2 regions of the Nonomuraea sp. NPDC049625 genome follow, and region 1 is predicted to be linked to the other one. Evidence: riboswitches for the same ligand, from Rfam matches in the RefSeq annotation. Region 1 holds a riboswitch; the other holds the start of a gene.

Evidence for each region. Region 1 has a riboswitch for cyclic di-AMP ahead of AB0J87_RS08535 (C40 family peptidase). Riboswitches for the same ligand answer to the same signal wherever they lie in the genome.
Region 2: linked by a shared signal. The riboswitch ahead of AB0J87_RS46375 (C40 family peptidase) and the one ahead of AB0J87_RS08535 (C40 family peptidase) in region 1 are both predicted to bind cyclic di-AMP.

Annotation. Positions count from the first base shown of each region.
Region 1 covers NZ_JBFAOQ010000002.1:247,006-257,054, reverse strand. Annotated here, with positions in the region: gene AB0J87_RS08545 (M48 family metalloprotease) at 26-1,645, opposite strand; gene AB0J87_RS08540 (hypothetical protein) at 1,657-2,463, opposite strand; gene AB0J87_RS08535 (C40 family peptidase) at 3,021-3,536, opposite strand; cyclic di-AMP (ydaO/yuaA leader) riboswitch at 3,610-3,774, opposite strand; gene AB0J87_RS08530 (NlpC/P60 family protein) at 4,169-5,143, opposite strand; gene AB0J87_RS08525 (NYN domain-containing protein) at 5,275-6,597, opposite strand; gene AB0J87_RS08520 (phosphotransferase family protein) at 6,742-7,803, shown strand; gene AB0J87_RS08515 (response regulator transcription factor) at 7,804-8,451, opposite strand; gene AB0J87_RS08510 (histidine kinase) at 8,448-9,659, opposite strand; gene AB0J87_RS08505 (hypothetical protein) at 9,765-9,992, shown strand; gene AB0J87_RS08500 (PH domain-containing protein) at 9,989-10,049, shown strand, end outside.
Region 2 covers NZ_JBFAOQ010000015.1:61,601-71,649, forward strand. Annotated here, with positions in the region: gene AB0J87_RS46370 (LuxR C-terminal-related transcriptional regulator) at 166-378, shown strand; gene AB0J87_RS46375 (C40 family peptidase) at 405-1,355, opposite strand; cyclic di-AMP (ydaO/yuaA leader) riboswitch at 1,451-1,599, opposite strand; gene AB0J87_RS46380 (amino-acid N-acetyltransferase) at 1,876-2,445, shown strand; gene AB0J87_RS46385 (RDD family protein) at 2,531-3,916, shown strand; gene AB0J87_RS46390 (RDD family protein) at 4,027-4,515, shown strand; gene AB0J87_RS46395 (Lsr2 family protein) at 5,031-5,363, shown strand; gene AB0J87_RS46400 (ATP-dependent Clp protease ATP-binding subunit) at 6,449-8,950, shown strand; gene AB0J87_RS46405 (TIM barrel protein) at 9,621-10,049, shown strand, end outside.

The sequences.
Region 1 (10,049 bases):
GTCACTGCACGTGTCACTGCACGTGTCACTGCACGGGGACGCCGTTCAGCTTGGCCCATGCACGGGCCATCGCGATGCGCTCGGGGCTGGAAGGATGGGACGCATAGAGCACATATTCCACCGCATCCGGCGACAAGTCGGAAATATTGGTGACTGCCAGGCGTTTCTGCATCGCTATGAACGTGGCCGGGTCGTGCGTGAGGTCCAGCGCATGAAGGTCGGCCCTGGCCTCGATCTGGCGGCTGATCAGGTTCTCGGCGGGGCTCATGAGCAGCGAGCCGAAGGTCATCAGGCCTATGACCGCGCCGACCGCGCGAGGATCGCCCAGGCCTGTGACGCCGGTGCGGCGGCGTACCAGGTCGAACACCCAGAACAGCAGGATCGCGCCCAGCGCGGCGCCCAGGGCACCGATGAACGTGCCGTAGAGCACGTCGTCTGTCTTGGCGTGGCCCAGCTCGTGCGCCACGACCAGCTCGACCTCGGCCTTCGGGGCCTTGAGCAGCGTGTCGTAGACGACGATGCGGCGCGTGGCGCCGAACCCGGACACGTAGGCGTTCAGCGCCGTCGTCCTGCGGGAGGCGTCGGCGACCAGCACGTCCTCGACCGGCACGCCGTCCCGCTTGGCCATGTCCAGGAGCTCGGTGCGGAGCTGGCCCTGCTGCATGGTCGTGAAGTCGTTGAACAGCGGCTCGAACACCACCGGGTAGACGAACGACGCCAGCACCGTCAGCGCGAACGCGCCCACGGCGGCCGGGATCCACCACCGCCTGAACTTGCGGGCCAGCGCCACGAGCACCAGCAGCATCAGGCTGAGCATGAACGCGTCGACGCCGATGTTCTTCAGCCGGTCGCTTCCCCAGGACCCCCAGGTCTGGATGGACAGGCCGTAACTGCGCAGCAGCGTCTCGCCCCAGATGGCGATCGGCAGCTTGATCAGCTGGGTGAAGAGGGTGATGACCACGACGCCCAGCACCACGCGGACCCACCAGGAGCCTTTGAGCCACGCCACCAGCTTCACGCCGAGCGGGGTGGCGACGAGCAGCCCGGCGATGATCAGCGTGAGGGCCAGCGAGAGGTAGGCGGGCAGGGTGCTGGCCGCGTCGAACGCCTCGGACCTGGCGATCTGCGCGGCGGTGAAGTCGCGGGCCGGGTCGGGTGGTCCGGAGGTCAGGAGGTGCCAGGGGGTGCTGAAGGCGGCCACGGCCGCGATCACCAGGCCGAGCAGCACGGCCGCCACCGCCGCCTGCCGCCTCAGCCGGCGCTCGCCGTCGGACTCCGGTGGCCCTCCCCCGTTCACGGACACACCCTCACCATGCCCCCGCCTTCCGCCGCCGCTCTCCTCCTTCACGAACACACCACCGCCGGCCACCGGCCCCGCGCTCTCCCCTTTCACGGGCGCGCCGCCCCCGGACACCAGCCCCGGGCTCTCCTCTTTCACGGGCGCGCCACCCCCGGACACCAGCCCCGGGCTCTCCCCTTTCGCGGACGCGCCACCCCCGGACACCGGGCTGACGCCCTCCCCCTTTACTGACGCGCTCTCACCGTGACCGCGCGCCTCGCCACTCAGAGCCGCGGTGCCTCCGGCCTCCTCACCCTCCTTCGACGCCTCTTGCGACGCGTCGTCCACGTTTCGCCGTTCGCTCATCTGCCTCCCCCTCACGCGAGCTGGTCTCGCACGTAGTCGCGCCACCGTGCCGTCAGCGTGGCCGCGGAGAGGCCGAGCGCGGCGAGTGCTCGGTCTACGCCGCCCGCGCGGGCGTCACGGTAGAGCCTCACCAGCGTCCTCTCACCGAACCGGTCAGCCAGGAAGCGACACGCCAGCCAAGCCTCCTGGTACGCCCGGGCGAGCCGGACGGAGTCCCGCCCGTCAGCCGCGAAAGCCGCAGGTCCGGGCAATTCCCTCGGCAGCCTCCCGGCCCGCACCTCGGCGGCGAGCTCGGCGGCCGCGGTACTCACAGGGAGCCCGGAGTCGCGGTAGCCGACGTAGTCGGCGAACCCCTCATAGAGCCATGGGGGCAGGCGGTCGGTGCCGGCGACGACGTGGGTGAGCTCGTGGGTGAGTACGACGTCCTTGCCGGTGGAGTTCAGCTTGGCGAAGAACTCGGGGACGATGATCACACGCCCGCGATCGGCCACCGCCGCCAACCCGTCGACCCGCCCCACCCCGGCCAGCCCGGCCGCCTCGGCGGCGGACGAGGGAACGACTACGAGCGGTCGTACTGACCTTCCGAGCACGGCCGACACCCGCTGCCCCGCCCGATCAGCCCTCCGTGCGATGTCGCCGAGCTCGGCGGGTGCGGTATGCCGGCCGACGACCACGGATCGCGCCCCGCGGACCACGACCTCGCCGTCACCCCACAGCCCGCGGACTCCGGCGGGAAGGATGGGGGAATCGGGGGTGGGGGCGCTGGCGGGGGCGACGGCGAGAAGCAGGACGGAGACGATCGCAGCCCGCCGACTCACCTGCCCTGACACGATGCCCGATCGTAGCCGCCGCCGACCCATGACCGGCCACTCCGCACCCCGAACCGCGCGCCCGTGAGAGCTGTCCACCCGCACCGCATGCGGTGGCTGCGCGCCAAAGGACCGCACACCGCGCGCCACCGGACGGGGAGCCTGGCCCGTGAGCCGTGACCCGAGGTCATGAAGCCGAGGGTCGTGGGGCTGAGGGTCGTGAGGCCGTGACGTCCTGGGGCCGTGACGTCGTGGGGCCGTGACGTCGTGGGGCCGTGACGTCGTGGGGCCGAGGGGCCGAGGGTTGGGCGGCTGTGGGGCCACGTGCGCGAGGCCGTGAGGCGGGGCCCCGTGAGGCGGGGAGCCGTAAGGCGGGCGGTGCGGGTGAGTGGGTGGGGTGGCTGTTTTGAGGGGGTGCCGTGGCGGTGGGTGCGTTGTGCGGGTCAGCGGGCGTCTTCCTGGAGGCCCTCAGCCAGGTGCGGCGGGTGGTGCCGCCCGTGCTCCGCCGTAAAAAAATGAAAGTGACAATGGGAGAGCCCCGCCCGGAGGAGCCGGGCGGGGCTTCTTCACATGCCGGGACGAACAGCGCCGACGAACGACGCCCGCCGCCATTCACTCAGCTTGTCGATGCGTACCCGTTCGCCTGTCCGAGGCGAGTGGACCATCTTGCCCTTGCCGACGTACATGCCCACGTGGCCGAGCCCCCTGAAGAACATCAGGTCGCCGGGCCGGAGGTTCCGCCACGAGACCTTGTTCCTGGTGCGGGCGAACTGGCTGGCCGCCACGCGTGGGAGCTTCACCCCGGCCTTCTTCCAGGCGTACTGGACGAGGCCGGAGCAGTCGAACGAACCAGGGCCTGTGCCTCCGTACCGGTATGGGTCACCGACCTGGTTCTTGGCCACGACGACGGCCTTGCGGGCCTTCGCCTTCTGACGGGCGACCTTGGCCGCCCTCAGCGCCGCGGCCGAGGTCGTCTTCGAGGTTCCGGCGGTTGCGGCCGCCTTGGTCGTCGAAGCCGAATCGGTCGTGGCCGCCTGAGCCGTTGGGGCATGGAGGATCGCACCTCCGGCCGTCACGGTCATCGTGAGCGCTACGCCACTCAGGGCAATGCGGGACAGACGGGGGTTATGCAGGGAGGTAGACAGGATTTCTCCTTGACTCTTCCACGAATGCCTACCGGGTTAGCTGACGGATTCGGGCCTGGAAGTCGCCCTACGGCGCGATGTGCGCGCCGATTCACCCCCTGATCCCTGGGGAACTGGGATCGCTGGGTCCCCGGCTCCGTGCCTCCTGGCTGCACGGATTCGGCAGGCCAACCGTCCCGACCAATGTGTTGATATGGGGACATTTGGGCGGTTGACCAGCGGATCTTTATCTGTCTCACACCGGGAAAGACCGGTGCGGGTTCGCGGGGGACATGGCTTGTTCACCGCGACGTCGCCAGAAGCTACGCCGAAGGGTCAAGGATCGGCAAAGCGGAACACCGCTTGTAAAGATCAGATAGTGGAGTCAGTAAGGAGGGAAATCCCTGCTGGAACACCAGGTTCCGTTACCGAAATGTGACGCTGCTCACATTTGTTTTCGCGCCCGTTTGTCAGGCCCCAAATGTCGCGTTTGTCACACTTGTTGCGACTCGTCAGGCGCGCTGGATCGTTCCCATCGCCCATCAGCCGAACCTCGTTCGGCTGCTGGGATCAACGATCCGGCGTCGTAGCTACGGGCGGATGGCGCCCACGAGGCGGCCGCCGTACGCCGAGAGTTTGACGACCTTGACCACGTCGCCCGTCTGCGGCGCGTGAACGATTTTCCCGTCGCCGGCGTAGATACTGACGTGACCCAAGCTCGAGCTGAAGATGAGGTCCCCCGGCTGGAGGGCGCTCAGTGAGACCTTGCGGCTCGCGCCCCAGGCCCACTGCTGCCAGGTCGTGCGCGGCAGTGACACGCCCGCGGCGCGCCACGCCGCCTGGGTCAGGCCGGAGCAGTCCCAGCCGCCCGGTCCCGTCCCGCCGAACACGTACGGCTTGCCCACCTGGGCGAAGGCGAAGCGCAGGACGGCGGCGGCGTTGCCCGAGGCCGGGCCCGTGTACTGGATGCCGACGCTGTTCGGGTTGCCGGGGTTGTAGGCGCCCAGCTTCTTCAGGAGCTTCTTCTGCTCGGAGATCAGCTTCATGATCTCCGAACGCTCCTTCTCGACCCCGTCCCGTTCCCGGTCGGCCGCCTCCAGCGCCTCTTCCGCCTTGTCGCGTTCGACCTTCAGCCCGCGGTTCTCCCGGTCGAACGCGGCCAGCTTCTCCGCCCGCTCCCGCGAGAGCTGCCCGGCCAGCGCCAGGCTCATCAGGAAGTCGTCGGGGCGGTCCGCGCTCACCAGGCCGGGCAGGGAGGTCACGTCGGTGCCGAGCTTGTAGCTGTCGACGGCCATGCCGATCACCTGGGCGCGCAGGTCCGCGACCGTCGCCAGCTTGGTCTTGTAGCGGTCGTTCAGCTTGGTGTAGGCGCCCTTGGCGGCCTTGTACCGCTCGGTGGCCGTGTTGAAGCGGTCGACGACCTTGTCGGCCTTGTCATTGAGCTTGTCGAGCTTGGCCTTGGCCTGCCCGAGGGTGGGCCGGGGATCAGCGACGGCGGCTCCCATGGGAGACAGGACCAGCCCGAACGCGAGACCCGCGGCCACCGGCACCCTGCCAAACCTCACTGTGTCGCCTCCCAGGGATGATATCTGGGGCGAATAGTACAGAAGTGGCGGGTGAGGTCACACGTTATCCGCCCAATTCGTAATATCCCTGGCACGGCGCGGCAAATCCGCACGTAAGGGGTGCAGGTAATCTAGGCCCGGCCCAGCCTGCGCAGCAGCAAGCCAGACGGAACGGGTCTGGCTCCCATCCGCCTGACGGACTCGGCCACCTCGCGGTCCGACGACACCACGGCCATGGCCCGGCCGGGCGGCTCGGCGCGTACGAGCTGGCGGATCAGATCGTCGGCGATCTCCCCCGGCTGGCTGAACAGCACCCGCACCCCGCGCGGCGCCACGACCTGCACCGGGGAATTGAGCTCGGCCCCGTCGAACACGACGGTGACCTCGACCCTCGTCTGCGCCACCAGTCCGCCGAGCCCGGTCATGAGCCGGGTGCGCTGGTCGGCGAGGGTGAGCGTGCCGTAGCCGGTCTTGGTCACGTTGTAGCCGTCAATGATCAGGTGGACCTGCGGCAGGGCCAGGAGCTGGTCGAGGAGCTGCGGGTCGTCGTCGGCCAGCGCCCGCGCGGGCACCCCCCGGACGCCGGGCCGCTCGCCGGTGACCGCGGCGACCGAGTCGGCGGGCCGGCTGATCATCGTGGGCAGGGCGAGCTCCCTGCGCAGCCCGGCCGAGGCGTCCTGCAGCGCGTCGAGCAGCACCCGGATGCGGGCGTCCTCGATGCTCCTGCCCTCGCGGGCGGCCCGGCGCGAGGCCTCCAGCTGCTTCTCCACGTCGGCCAGCCGCTCACGCAGCCGCCGCAGCTCGGACTCGCCCGCGGTGCCCGCGACCGTGGCGGCCGACCTGGCGTCCTCCGCCGCGTGCTCCATCTCCTCGGCCCGCTGCACCGCGGCCTTGGCCCGCTCGCGGGCGTCGTGGAGCTTGCGCCTCAAATCAGAATTTTCCGCCCGGGCCGCCCTGATCTGCTCGCGCAGCCGGTCGGCCTCCTCCTTGGCGGCGGTCTTCTGCGCGGCGAGCTGCTCGCGGAGCCGGTTGACGACCTCCTCGCGCTCCGATCCCTCGGCCGCCACGGCCGACTGCACCAGGTCCGTACGGGCGACCTCGATCATCTCCGCCCAGCCGGGCGGTCGGGTGAGGTAGGCGGCCGCGGCCACGAGCACGGGGTCGGCGGCCGGTGGGACATTTCCCTCGGCCAGGGACGCCACCAATTCGGGCCAGCCGGCCTCCACCGATTCGGCCACCAGCTCGCGGAACTTCTTGTCGTTCTCGAGCTGCGCCGCGATGGGCGCGCTGCCGAGTTTGGCGCGTTTTCGGGGGTCGAACTTGGCGATCCCGCGAAGGGGCGGCGGTATGGAGGCAGCGGGCATCGTCCCGAGGACCTGGGACGCCAGATCGACGACATTGAGCCGCACCTGCTCGGGAAGCGGGCGAGACAGGCCTTCACCCGCTGAACTCATCCCACTTGTCCCTTCGTGACATGCCCTTTCAGACAAGGGTACGGCTGCCGCGTACCTGACCGTAACGGCCACCTCTGTCTAGACAAGCGCTTGGTTGGGGATGTACGACTGAGCCGGGACGGGTGTTCACCCAGGAGGCCGACCATGGCAGAAGAGATCCGCACCTCCACCCGTGACCTGGTGGAACTGCGCGACAGCCTGGCCCGCTGGCTGCGCGGGAGGGTCGGGGCGAGCGCCTCGGTGTCCGAAGTGTCCAGACCCGCCGAGAACGGCATGTCCAGCGAGACCCTGTTCTTCACCGCGACCTGGGGCGAAGGGCGAACGCGCTGCGTAGCCAGGCTCGCACCTGCGGTAGAAGCCGTTCCCGTGTTCCCCTCGTACGATCTTCGGGCGCAGTTCGAGATCATGCGCCTGGCCAGGCAGAAAGCTGGGATCCCAGCGCCCAGGGCCCTCTGGTTCGAGCCGGACCCGGAACACCTGGGCACGCCGTTCCTCGTCATGGAGCGCGAGGACGGCGACGTGCCGCCGGACGTGATGCCGTACACGTTCGGGAGCTGGCTGCTCGACGCGGCGCCCGCGGACCAGCGCAGGCTGCAGGACGCCGGTGTGGCGGTCCTGGCGGCGCTGCACCGGGCGGAGTTCACGCCCGCGGAGCTCGCCCCGTTCGGGGCCGCCGGGTTGCGCGCGCACGTCGAGGCGCAGCGGGGCTATTACCAGTGGGCCCACGGCGAGTGGCCGATCCCGGTGCTGGACCGGGCCTTCCGGTGGCTCGAGTCGCACTGGCCGCGGGAGCCCGGGCCGGACGTGCTGTGCTGGGGCGACGCCAGGATCGGGAACATGATGTTCAGGGACTTCACCCCGGTCGCGGTGCTCGACTGGGAGATGGCCGCGGTGGGGCCGCCCGAGCTGGACCTGTCCTGGATGATCTTCCTCCACCGCTTCTTCCAGGACATCACGGTCTCCGCAGGCTTTCCTGGCATGCCCGACTTCATGCGCAGCGAAGACGTTTGCAGGAAATATCGGGAAATCACGGGGTACGAGCCTCGCGACATGGACTTCTACGAGATGTACGCGGCGCTCCGGCACGGCATCGTCATGGCCAGGGTGTGGCAGCGCCGGATCCACTTCGGCGAGCAGCCCCGGCCCGACGACCCCGACGACCTGGTGCTGCACCGGGCCACGATCGAGGAGCTCCTTGCCCGCTGACTACGTGCCGGCGTCGTAGACCAGCAGCGCGACCTGGACCCGGTTGTTGAGGTCGAGCTTGGACAGGATGCGCGAGACGTGCGCCTTGACCGTGGGCACGCTCATGTAGAGCTCCCGCGCGATCTCGGCGTTGGACCTGCCCTGCCCCACGGCCAGCGCCACCTCCCGCTCCCGCTCGCTGAGCCGGCCGAGCAGCTTCCTCGCCCGTGAGGTACGGTCTCCCGCAACGCCGTCGGACACGTGCGTGATGAGCTGCCGCGTCACCGCGGGCGACAGGATCGGCTCGCCCGCGGCCACCTTCCTGATGGCCTGCACCAGGTCGCCAGGCGCGATGTCCTTCAGCAGGAACCCCGCGGCCCCCGCCCGCAGCGCCCGCAGCACCTGCGCGTCGGCGTGGAACGTGGTCAGCACCACCACCTCGGGCGGCGCGGACGTGCCGCGCAGCGCCTCGGTGGCGGTGAGCCCGTCGACGCCGGGCATGCGGATGTCCATCAGCACCACGTCGGGCCGGTGCTCGGCCACCAGCGGCGGCACCTCGGACCCGTCACCGGCCTCGGCCACGATCACGATGTCCTCGGCGCCGCCCAGGATCATCGACAGCCCGGCACGCACCATCGCGTCGTCGTCGACGATCAGCAGCCTGATCATGCGTCCTCCCGAGTCGTCTCCACCGGCCAGGGTAGCCACGCGCGCACCACGAACTCGCCGTCCTGCGTCGCGCCGTGCTCCAGCCGCCCGCCCGCCAGCTCGGCGCGTTCGGTCAGCCCGATGAGCCCGGCCCCGGCACCCGGGATGTACGGGACGTGGCGCACCCCCACGGGATTGCGCACCTCCGCCGACAGCCCCTCGCCCCGCGTGCCCGAGACGGCGACCGCCACGGGCGCCCCGCCCGCGTGCTTGCGCGCGTTCGTGAGCGCCTCCTGGACGATGCGGTAGACGTTGCGGCCGAGCCCTTCCGGCGCGTCGCCGCCGGCACGCAGGTCGAGCCGGACGTCCATGCCCGCGTGGCGGCACTCCTCGACCAGCGTGGGCAGATCGGCGAGCGTGGGCTGCGGCCGGTCGGGCACCGGGTCGTCGTCGCCGCCCGGCCCCGCGTGGCGCAGCACGCCGATGACCTCGCGCAGGTCCTGCAAGGCCAGGTGGGCGTTGGTCCTGATCGCCCCGGCCGCCCTGGCGATCTCCTCGGCGGGCGCGTCCGGCCGGAACTCCAGCGCGCCGGCGTGCAGGCTGAGCATGGAGATGCGGTGCGCCAGCACGTCGTGCATCTCCCGGGCGATGCGCTCGCGTTCGAGCCGCTTGGCCTCCTCCGCGGCGCTGTCGGCCCGCTGCCTGAGCGACCAGATGAGCTGCCGCCGGGCTCTGACCACGATGCCCCACGCGAACGTGGTCAGCACCAGCGACAGGGACAGGGCCACCATCTCGCCGCGCTCCGCGTCGGTCTGGTACCGCAGCAGGATGAACGGCACGAGCGTGACCAGGGAGAACAGCACGACCGGGCCGGAGACCTTGAACGGCCGGTGCACCGCCACGGTGAACAGCCCGACGACCGAGGCCCCGCCGGCGAGCTCCAGATAGGACGAGAGCAGGGTGGCCACCAGCGCGAACCCCACCGGCCAGCGCCGCCGCAGCCACACCGCCACGCACGACAGCGCGCCCACCACCTGCTCCAGCAGCTGCAGCGGCTCCGGCTCGTCCTGGAGCTCCGGCAGGGTCATGACCGTGATGCCGCACGCGAGCAGAAACATGGCGATGTCGACGATCCAGTCGCGGGTCGAGCGGCGCACCCGGCCGCCCTCCCTGCCGTCGCCGAGCAGCACCGACGGCAGCGCCCACCGGTATTCGTGCGTCACGTTCATCGAGATTAGGCCCCGTCGAGGGTACGGCGACAGCGACCAAAGTAGCTGCCGCGCGAGACCTACGGCCGACGCGGCCCCCGTGACCCGTGGACGACGCTGGGGACCATGAAAATGGTGCTGACGCTGCTCGGCTGGCTGCTGCTCGTGCAGGGAGTGGGCGGCCTGCTGAACACCCTGTTCGGTTGGTGGCGGTGGGCGCACGACCTGCTCGTGGTCAACCGGCTGCCGTTCCTGGAGGGCTACGAGGTGTTCGCGGCCATCGTGATCGGCGTGCTCGGGTTCGTGCTGCTGGCCGTGGTCGACTCGGGCAAGAACGCGGAGAGCGGCAGGTGAACGCGGGCACGCCGGCCGGGCTGCGGCCGCCGCGCAACCAGGCCGATCCGCGGGCGG
Region 2 (10,049 bases), on a different contig from region 1:
GACATATCGCGAGTGCGTCATATATAGCGGATCATGTCAATAGCGCTCGTCAAGTGCGGCGATTGTCATGCTTGACGACCTTTCCACGATGCGTTTACCGTCTGCGAGGAGCGGCTTTGGCCCGTCTGTGAGGTCCAAGTTCTGCTGTTGGGGGGAGGGCTCCCGATGGATGTGCTCACTGAAGGCGTTGAGCTCAGCCATGCTGATTTGGCGCTGCTGGCGGAGTTGGCCAAGGGAGTCACGGTCGATCGGGTTGGGCGGCGGCTGGATATCAGCGGGCGCACGGTACGACGAAGATTGCGCGGCATCTGCGACCGCATAGGCGTGGCCACGGCGATCGAGGCCGTGGCCTGGGCAGCCCGCCGCCAGCTGATCTAGCCGCGGCGGACCGCCGGGGTGCGGGCTCAGTCGGCGATGCGCACCGCGCCGGCGAACGGCCGCCTCGCGATCGACGCGATCCGTACGACGTCACCGGTCTGCGGGGCGTGCACCATCATGCCGCCGCCGATGTAGATGCCCACGTGGTGCAGGTCGCTGTAGAAGAACACCAGGTCGCCCGGCCGGAGTTCCTCGCGCGAGACGTGCCGGCCGGCCGTCCACTGGTCGCCGGTGTAGTGCGGCAGCGAGATGCCCACCCGCTGGAACGCCGCCATGACGAGCCCGGAGCAGTCGTACGAGCCGGGGCCCTCGGCGCCCCAGACGTACGGCTTGAGCTGCTGCGTGAGCGCCCACCGCGCGGCCTCAGCGGCCTTCCCCGAGCCCGGGATCGGCAGGTTGACGCGCACGGCCCGCGTGCCGGGGCGCCCGGCCTCGCCCAGGGCCCGCCTGAACAGGCTGCTCTCGACCTTCGTCACCAGCTTGGTGATCTTGCTGCGCTTGGCCTCGAGGTCCGTGACGAGCTTCTGGACCTCGTCGATGCGGGCCGTGGCGCTCTCCTTGGCGCGGGTGGCCGTGTCCATCGCCTTGGTGAGCTGGTTGATCTCCTCGCCCTGCTCGGTCTGCAGCGCGTACGAGGTCGCGGCGCGGTTGAGGAAGCCCTCGGGGTCGTCGGAGGTGGCGAAGGCGAGGGTCTTCAGACCGCCCGTGATGTAGGCGTTCTGGGCCAGCGCGACGGCTTTCGAGCGCTTGGCGGCGAGATCCGTCTCGCTGCTCGTCAGCGTCTTCTCCGCGGCCTCGGCGGCCTTCTTGGCGGTCTTGAGCTTCTCCCGCTGGCCGTTGTACTGCTCGCTCAGCGTCTCGATGTCGGTGTGCAACTTCGTGGCCTGGTCGGCGAGCTCTTTCAGCGAGGGCTCGGGATCCGCGGACGCCGAACCGACGGGGATGGCGAACAGCAGCGCGGCGACTGTGAGACTCACCACACCTACGCGGCGTGGTCGCCGGGCCCGTTCCGGAGGGCGGGCGTGCTTGCCCGCCGACTTCCCCCCACCGCTGAGCGTGGGCTTCACCAACCAGCTCCTCTCGTCGACGCCTACCGGGTTAGCTGACGGGTTCGGGCCGGAGCAGCCCTACCGAAAGACTCGGATTCACCCCGTGGTGGCGTCGGAGGTCGCCACCGGCGGTTCCCCGGCTTCTCTTGCGAGAATTGGGCGTGCCTCCCGCGCGACACGCGGGAAACATTGTCGCTGGACACTAATGCACTCCGGGTTCGTGCTCAACCAGAACTGCCAAGTCTGTAGAGGTTTCACAACCGAAGGGTCACAAGGTGATCTCGTGGGCACCCGTGCAGAAGAGGCCCTACGCCCTATTTGTCCGCGCCTTCGGCGGGTGCGAGCTGGCCGCGCGGTCCCGTGCCGATCTGACCACAAGATGTAACAAGATGGGCCGAGACATGGGAGTTAGGGCTGAGCCGTAATGAGATCTGTACCCTGGAGAACCATGGAGCAGGTGGCCGAGCTGACAGTGCCCGAGACCGCGGTGGTGGTCCGGCGTGCCCGCACGCCCGACGTGCGCATGGTCAGACGCCTGGTGGACACCTACGCGGGGGCGGGGCCGAGGCTCCTGGAGAAGGCCACGGTGACGCTGTACGAGGACGTACAGGAGTTCTGGGTGGCCGAGCGAGGCGGGCAGGTCGTCGGCTGCGGCGCGCTCCACGTGCTCTGGGAGGACCTCGCCGAGGTCCGCACGGTGGCGGTGGATCCCGAGTGCCGGGGGATGGGCGTCGGCCACCGGATCGTCTCCGCGCTGATCCAGCAGGCTAAGGATTTGGGTCTGCGACGTGTATTCTGTCTTACTTTTGAGGTCGACTTCTTCGCGCGACTCGGGTTCCGCCCGATTCAGGGCACGCCGGTCTCACCTGAGGTCTACGCCGAACTGCTGGCCTCGTACGACGAGGGTGTTGCCGAGTTTTTGGATCTTGAACACGTCAAGCCGAACACGCTGGGAAACACCCGCATGCTGCTCCACCTGACATCGGGTGACGTGGACCTTGACCAGATGGAAAGGTGATTGTTGATACCTATGTCGATACGTTGGGCAGCACAGGCATGTGTCCTGACACGTGCCACATGCGCACTCGAAGCGAGGTGACACGGTGAGCACCGGACAGCCGCCGTATCCACAGGACGAATCCGGAGACAACTCTGCGCCTCCCTATTACGGGCAGCAGAACCAGGGCCGCCACCCCGGCGAGCCCGACCCGGACGCGACTGTGATCGGCTACCGGGCGGACGACGCCTATGGGCAGCAGCCCCCGTACGGTCAGCAGGGCTATGGCCAGCAACAGCAGTACGGACAGCAACAGCAGTACGGTCAGCAACCCCAGTACGGACAGCAGCAGTACGGCCAGCAACCCCAGTACGGCCAGCAGCAGCAGTCCCAGCCTGACTACGGCCAGCAGGCCCAGTCCCAGCAGGGCTACGGGCAGCAGGGCTATGGCCAGCAGCAGCAGTCCCAGGCGGACTACGGCCAGCAGCAGTACGGCCAGCAGGGCTACGGCCAGCAGCCGCAGTCGGGTCAGCAGGGCTACGGCCAGCAGTACGGCCAGCAGCAGCAGTCCCAGCCCGGCTACGGCCAGCAGGCCCAGTCCCAGCCGGGCTACGGCCAGCAGCCGCAGTCGGGCCAGCAGAGCTACGGCCAGCAGTACGGCCAGCAACCCCAGTCGCAGCCGGACTACGGCCAGCAGCAGTACGGCCAGCAGCCGCAGTCCCAGCCGGACTACGGCCAGCAGCAGTACGGGCAGCAGCCCCAGTCGCAGCCCGATTACGGCCAGCAGCAGTACGGCCAGCAGGGCTACGGCCAGCAGCAGCAGTCCCAGCCCGGCTACGCACAGCAGGGCTACGGCGACCAGCAGTACGGCCAGCAGCAGTACGGGCAGCAGGGTTACGGGCAGGCGCAGCAGTACGGCCAGCCCGGCTACGGCCAGGCCTACGGCCAGCCCGGGCCCGTGGGCGTGCAGCCGCCCGGCGCGCCGGCACCGCTGGCGGAGTGGTGGCAGCGCCTGGTGGCGAGGCTCATCGACGGAGTCATCCTCTTCATCGTGAACCTCGTCATCAGCGCCATCCTGACGGCGATCCTCGTGGCCAGCTACGTCTCGAGCAGCGGCAGCAGCAGCGGCTTCTTCTCGAGCTTGGTCGTGGGCATCCTGATAACGATCATCGTGACCGTCATATGGGTCCTCTACGACTTCTTCCTGCTGAAGGCGAAGGGGCAGACTGTCGGCAAGATGGTCATGGGCATCAAGGTCGTCCCCGTGGGCCAGGGCATACCGCCTGGCGGCCTGCCGACCGACGTGGCGCTCAAGCGCGCCGGCGTCACCTGGGGCGGCTATGTGCTCGGCGCCCTCCCGCTGAGCTTCATCGGCACGCTGCTCGCCTACGCGGCCGTGGGCGTCAACGGCGCCTCCCAGCTCTGGGACAAGCCGCTGCAGCAGACGTTCGCGGACAAGTTCGCGAACACCGTGGTGGTGAAGATCAAGTAGTCCAAGCGTCAGGTAAAAGCAGGGGCCGGCTTCGCGTCGGCCCCTGTTTTGTGTGCACAGGCCGTACCAAAATGGGGAACCTGAGCCGCTGATGACGCGAGGTGGGGGTTATGGCCGGGTCGCCGCCGCGGGCGGACGCGCCGCCCGCGGAATGGTGGGAACGGCTCGCCGCCCGGGCGATTGAGGCGTTCGTCTTCGGGGTGCTCTATTACATTCTGTTCATCGCGCTGTGGGGCGTCTTCCGGACTGTAGGGATGCTGGAGGCGTTCGAGGGCCGGCTGCCCGGTGTGTTCGCGTGGCTGGCGGCGGGGCTGGCTTATACCGGCTACGACTGGTGGGCTCATTACCGGCGCGGCAGGACGTTCGGCAAGGCGATCATGGGGATTCGCCTGGCGCCGCCCCACGTGGCCTCCAGAGCGCTGCTCAAACGGGCCCTGGTCTATCCGGGCCCCGTCATGCTGATGGGCATTCCCGTGGCCAATCTGGTGGCCGGAATGCTCCTGTTCTGCGTGGGGCTGCTCATCCTGATCGACAAGCCCCTGGAACGCGGGCCGCATGACAGGCTGGCCGGAACGCGTGTGGTAAAAGATCTTCGCTGACCCATCCCGTGCCTGGCAGGAAGCCAATTCCAAAAATTTTCTCTTGATCCGGTAAGGAGCCTGGAGAGACTGGCATTAGGCTATGGGGCATCCGGGTCGCCGGAGTTGGTGCCCTGCGAGGCGCAGGGCATCTGTGCGCCGCTATGGTCGGGTGCGAACGGTAGTCACCTGGCGCGTCGTGAGGGCCGCAACGCCCCTCCTGGGCGCGCTCCCATCCGCAAAATGCGCCCCTGAAACCCCGCAAGCCGTGGAGGCGAGGACGAATGGAAGCCCTAACAGACGTATTGTCAGCGCTCATCCCCCCGGCGGTGGTCGGGGGTGCCTTCATCTTTGGCGTAGTGAAGTTGGTCCGGTCCGAGGCCCTGGGAGGCCGCCGAAACCGCGAGGATCCGGTCGACGGGCAGAACTGATCGGCCAGTCAGCCGAATCCCCGCTGCGCTGAATTGTCTCCACGCCTTTCCGGGTATATGTTTGGGCAGGCGAATGAAACAATGCTCCGCGAAAGGATTGCGTAGATGGCCAAGCAGATCCAGGAGATTCTCATCGATGACCTCGATGGGGGCGAGGCCAATGAGACGGTCAGCTTCGCTATTGACGGCTCGTCCTATGAGATTGACCTCAGCGACCTTAACGCGAAGAAGCTGAGGGACGCGCTCACGCCTTTCGTGCAGCATGCGCGCAGGGCAGGCGCCGTCACCGCACGTCGCCGCGGTCGCGGCGGCAGCAGGGCGATGAGCCGCGAGAAGAGCTCGGAGATCCGGCAGTGGGCCAAGGCTCACGGCCTGCCGGTCAGCGAGCGCGGGCGGATCGCCTCCACGGTCGTCGAGAAGTACGAAGCGGCCCACTGAGCAAGCCGACGATCGACCATGCGCTTATGCCGTTCGCTTAGGACCCCGGCGGCCGCCATAAGCGCATGATCGTTATCCGGGCCGGAACTCGAAAGCCGGACCGCCCGGACTGTGATCTTCTGTGTGCACATATGCGGGCGTTTTGGCTGCGTGTTCGGCTTCGCCCGTGGCGCTGTTTCACCGGCGGTCGTCCACATATGTGGCGGCGTCGTAGTCGCGCGCCGAAAGCCGTGTGAGGCGGCCATACCTCATTCAACGTACGCTCGCGTCCGTACGTCACGATCGATCTCCGCGCTCATGGAACGCGCCATGACGGAAAACCCGGCGCCGTATAGCCCGGAGGCGATCTACGGGGCGGCGGCGGGTGTATACGGGTGATCTCACTGAGCGTAAACCCGCGACCGGCGCGAAGGTAAAGCGGTGCCGGGCTGGATGCGCGGCGGCGGGCAATACCGCGGGCGCCCGGATCCCCGCCGGCGGGCAAAACCCGCGAACCCGAGCAGGGCTCGGACAATCCCCGTTCCCCGGCATCTGCACACAATGCCGTGCCTTCTCAACTGCGCGGAAGTGCCGCGAATCCGGGGCGCCGAGCGAGACGTGGTCTCATCATGCGAGATGAAGTTGGTAACCGGGCTGACCGGATGCAAGATTCCCTTGGTGTGCCGCCCGTGCCGCGTTGTGCTCAGGGCGTAGAGCGGTCGTTTGGACGGCGGCCCTCCGCTACGTAGGATGATTACGTAACGATACGGACGCGGCATCTGAGATGTGCGGGCGAAGTGGCGCCCCAACGCTGACTCCGCCCCGGCGCGTCCGATGGCCGATCCGTGTGTACCGCGTGCGCCGCAGAGGGCAATTTTTTGACGCTTCCGCGAAGCGTCCTAAACATCGTTCGCTTGCGGCGTATCGGGAACACGTCACCCCCGAACAGTAGTTGGATGGAGGGTGAACGCCCTGCTCCCGGGGAACGTCTCTGCTATAGAGCGTGTCAGTGGCAGTGGGCACGGTTCGCCGAGCCAGGGCTAGCATGCGGGATGACGGGCCCGGATTTACCGGACCTGACTGACCGCTCTGTGAGGAGCGACGAGATGTTCGAGAGGTTCACCGACCGAGCGAGGCGTGTTGTCGTCTTGGCCCAAGAAGAGGCCAGGATGCTCAACCACAACTACATCGGCACTGAGCACATACTTCTTGGTTTGATCCACGAAGGTGAGGGCGTGGCCGCCAAGGCTCTGGAGAGCCTCGGGATCAGCCTTGAGGGTGTGCGCCAGCAGGTCGAGGAGATCATCGGCCAGGGCCAGTCGGCTCCGTCGGGGCACATTCCGTTCACCCCGCGGGCCAAGAAGGTCCTCGAGCTGTCGCTCCGTGAGGCTTTGCAGCTGGGCCACAACTACATCGGCACCGAGCACATCCTGCTCGGGCTCATCCGCGAGGGTGAGGGTGTGGCCGCCCAGGTGCTGGTCAAGCTTGGGGCTGATCTCAACCGTGTCCGGCAGCAGGTCATCCAGTTGCTCCACGGTTACCAGGGCAAGGAGCCGGCCGCGGCAGGCGGCCCGCAGGAGTCGGCCCCGTCGACCTCTTTGGTGCTCGACCAGTTCGGCCGCAACCTGACCCAGGCGGCCCGCGAGGGCAAGCTGGATCCGGTCATCGGCCGCGAGAAGGAGATCGAGCGGGTCATGCAGGTCCTCTCCCGGAGGACCAAGAACAACCCGGTTCTCATCGGCGAGCCCGGCGTCGGCAAGACCGCCGTCGTCGAGGGCCTGTCGCAGAAGATCGTCAGGGGCGAGGTGCCCGAGACGCTGAAGGACAAGCAGCTCTACACGCTTGACCTCGGCGCCCTGGTCGCCGGCTCCCGCTACCGCGGTGACTTCGAGGAGCGCCTGAAGAAGGTGCTCAAGGAGATCCGCACGCGCGGCGACATCATCCTGTTCATCGACGAGCTGCACACGCTCGTCGGCGCGGGTGCCGCGGAGGGCGCGATCGACGCGGCCAGCATCCTCAAGCCCATGCTGGCGCGCGGCGAGCTGCAGACGATCGGCGCGACCACGCTCGACGAGTACCGCAAGTACCTCGAGAAGGACGCGGCGCTGGAGCGCCGGTTCCAGCCGATCCAGGTGGCCGAGCCCTCGCTCAGCCACACGATCGAGATCCTCAAGGGTCTGCGCGACCGCTACGAGGCGCACCACCGCGTGTCCATCACCGACGACGCGCTGGTGGCCGCCGCGCAGCTGGCCGACCGCTACATCAGCGACCGCTACCTTCCCGACAAGGCCATCGACCTCATCGACGAGGCCGGTTCCCGGATGCGCATCCGCAGGATGACCGCTCCGCCGGACCTGCGCGAGTACGACGAGAAGATCGCCAACGTCCGTCGCGACAAGGAGTCCGCGATCGACGCGCAGGACTTCGAGAAGGCGGCTGCCCTCCGCGACCAGGAGAAGCAGCTCCAGCTCAAGCGCGAGCGGCGGGAGAAGGAGTGGAAGGCCGGCGACATGGACGTCGTGGCCGAGGTCACTCAGGAGCTCATCGCCGAGGTCCTGGCGACCGCCACCGGCATCCCGGTCTTCAAGCTGACCGAGGAGGAGTCGCAGCGCCTGCTCCGCATGGAGGACGAGCTCCACAAGCGGATCATCGGCCAGGACGACGCCATCAAGGGCCTGTCGCGCTCCATCCGGCGCACCCGCGCCGGTCTGAAGGACCCGCGCCGTCCCGGTGGCTCGTTCATCTTCGCGGGCCCCTCCGGTGTCGGTAAGACCGAGCTGTCCAAGGCTCTGGCGGAGTTCCTCTTCGGCGACGAAGACGCTCTGATCAGCCTGGACATGTCGGAGTTCATGGAGAAGCACACCGTCTCCAGGCTGTTCGGCTCGCCTCCCGGCTACGTCGGCTACGAGGAGGGCGGTCAGCTCACCGAGAAGGTGCGGCGCAAGCCGTTCTCCGTGGTCCTCTTCGACGAGATCGAGAAGGCCCACCCCGACATCTTCAACTCGCTGCTGCAGATCCTGGAAGACGGTCGCCTGACCGACGCCCAGGGCCGCGTGGTCGACTTCAAGAACACGGTCATCATCATGACCACCAACCTCGGCACCCGTGACATCTCCAAGGGCATCGGGGTCGGGTTCGCGAAGTCGAACGACGCCGACTCCAACTACGACCGGATGAAGTCCAAGGTGCAGGAGGAGCTCAAGCAGCACTTCCGGCCCGAGTTCCTCAACCGTGTCGACGACATCGTGGTCTTCCACCAGCTCACGCCGAAGGAGATCATCCAGATCGTGGATCTGATGCTCACCCAGGTGGACGCTCGGCTCAAGGACCGCGACATGGGGCTCGACGTCTCGCCCGAGGCCAAGCAACTGCTGGCCGACCGGGGCTACGACCCGGTCATGGGCGCCCGTCCGCTCCGCCGGACGATCCAGCGCGAGCTCGAGGACTCGCTGTCGGAGAAGATCCTGTACGGCGAGCTCCGGCCGGGGCAGGTCGTGAAGGTGACCATCGAGGGTGAAGGCGACAACGCCAAGTTCATCTTCAAGGGCGAGTCCGCCTCCAAGGTCCCCGACTCGGCCGCCGCCATCGCGGCCCCGATCCAGCACTGACGGATCCCGAAAACCCCCGTGTGAATCCCTTCACACGGGGGTTTTCCATTTCCACCTCCTGCGCCCCACGCCTCGGGGGTGGCCCTCGCGTCCCTCGCGTCCCTCGCGTCCGTCAGGGGGTGAGCGACCGTCTCGCGTCTCTCGCGTCCGTCACGGGGTGAGCGACCGTGCCCCGGCCGCCGAGGTGCTGCTGATCGTGACCCCCGCCGCGCCACGGAGCCGCCTTTGGGGTGGTGCCTGACCGTGGCACCCACCGCGCCACGCTCTACGCCGGTGGGTTGGTGCATTCCACCGTCGGGGTGCCGACCTCGACCCTTGCCTCATCGCGCACCCGTCGCCCGAGCGATGCCGATGCCGCTCCTTCGACGCTGCACCCGCGTGGGGCCGTGGCGTGGCGGGCTGTGAGATGAGCACACTCGGTCGTTGCGTAATTGTTGGGATACCGGGTGTGCCGCCACCGCGAGTAGTACTACACTGCGTAGAGCACCGCCAAGTCGCATCCAAGCGAATCACAAGATCGTGTTCCTAGGCTGAGGCCTGCTCCTTGGGGAGTAGCGCGAAATCAACTCGGGGCGGACGCGTGACCACCGAACGAGCAGCCATGCTCTCAAGGGTCAGCATCGTCCAGGGCGGGCGACGGAACACAAAGAGCAAGCCGTGGAGGAAACCGATGCGCCTGCGTCACAATGACGGAACGCTCGTTCACCTCGCCTACAACGCGGGCATCCACCCTGCCGAGGACCTCGAGAACCTGATCGCCCACCTGACCCGCTACGCCGTCCCGGTGCGCAAGCGGCTGGGCGTGGAGCGGATGGGCATCGGGTTGTGGCTCTCGCCGAGCGTCGCCGACCACCTCACGGCCGACCGCATCGAGCTCGTACGGTTGCGCCGCTCCCTGGAGGAGCGCGGCCTGGAAGTCGTGAGCCTCAATGGCACCGGCGGCCGCAACCAGGAGGTCCCCGGCCCCGACTGGGCCAAGCCCGAGCGCTACCGCTACACCATGGCCCTGGCCAAGATCCTGGCGTTCTTGCTGCCGGAGGACGTGCGGTTCGGGAGCATCTCGACGATCCCGATCGGGTGGCGCCGCGACTGGCCCGCC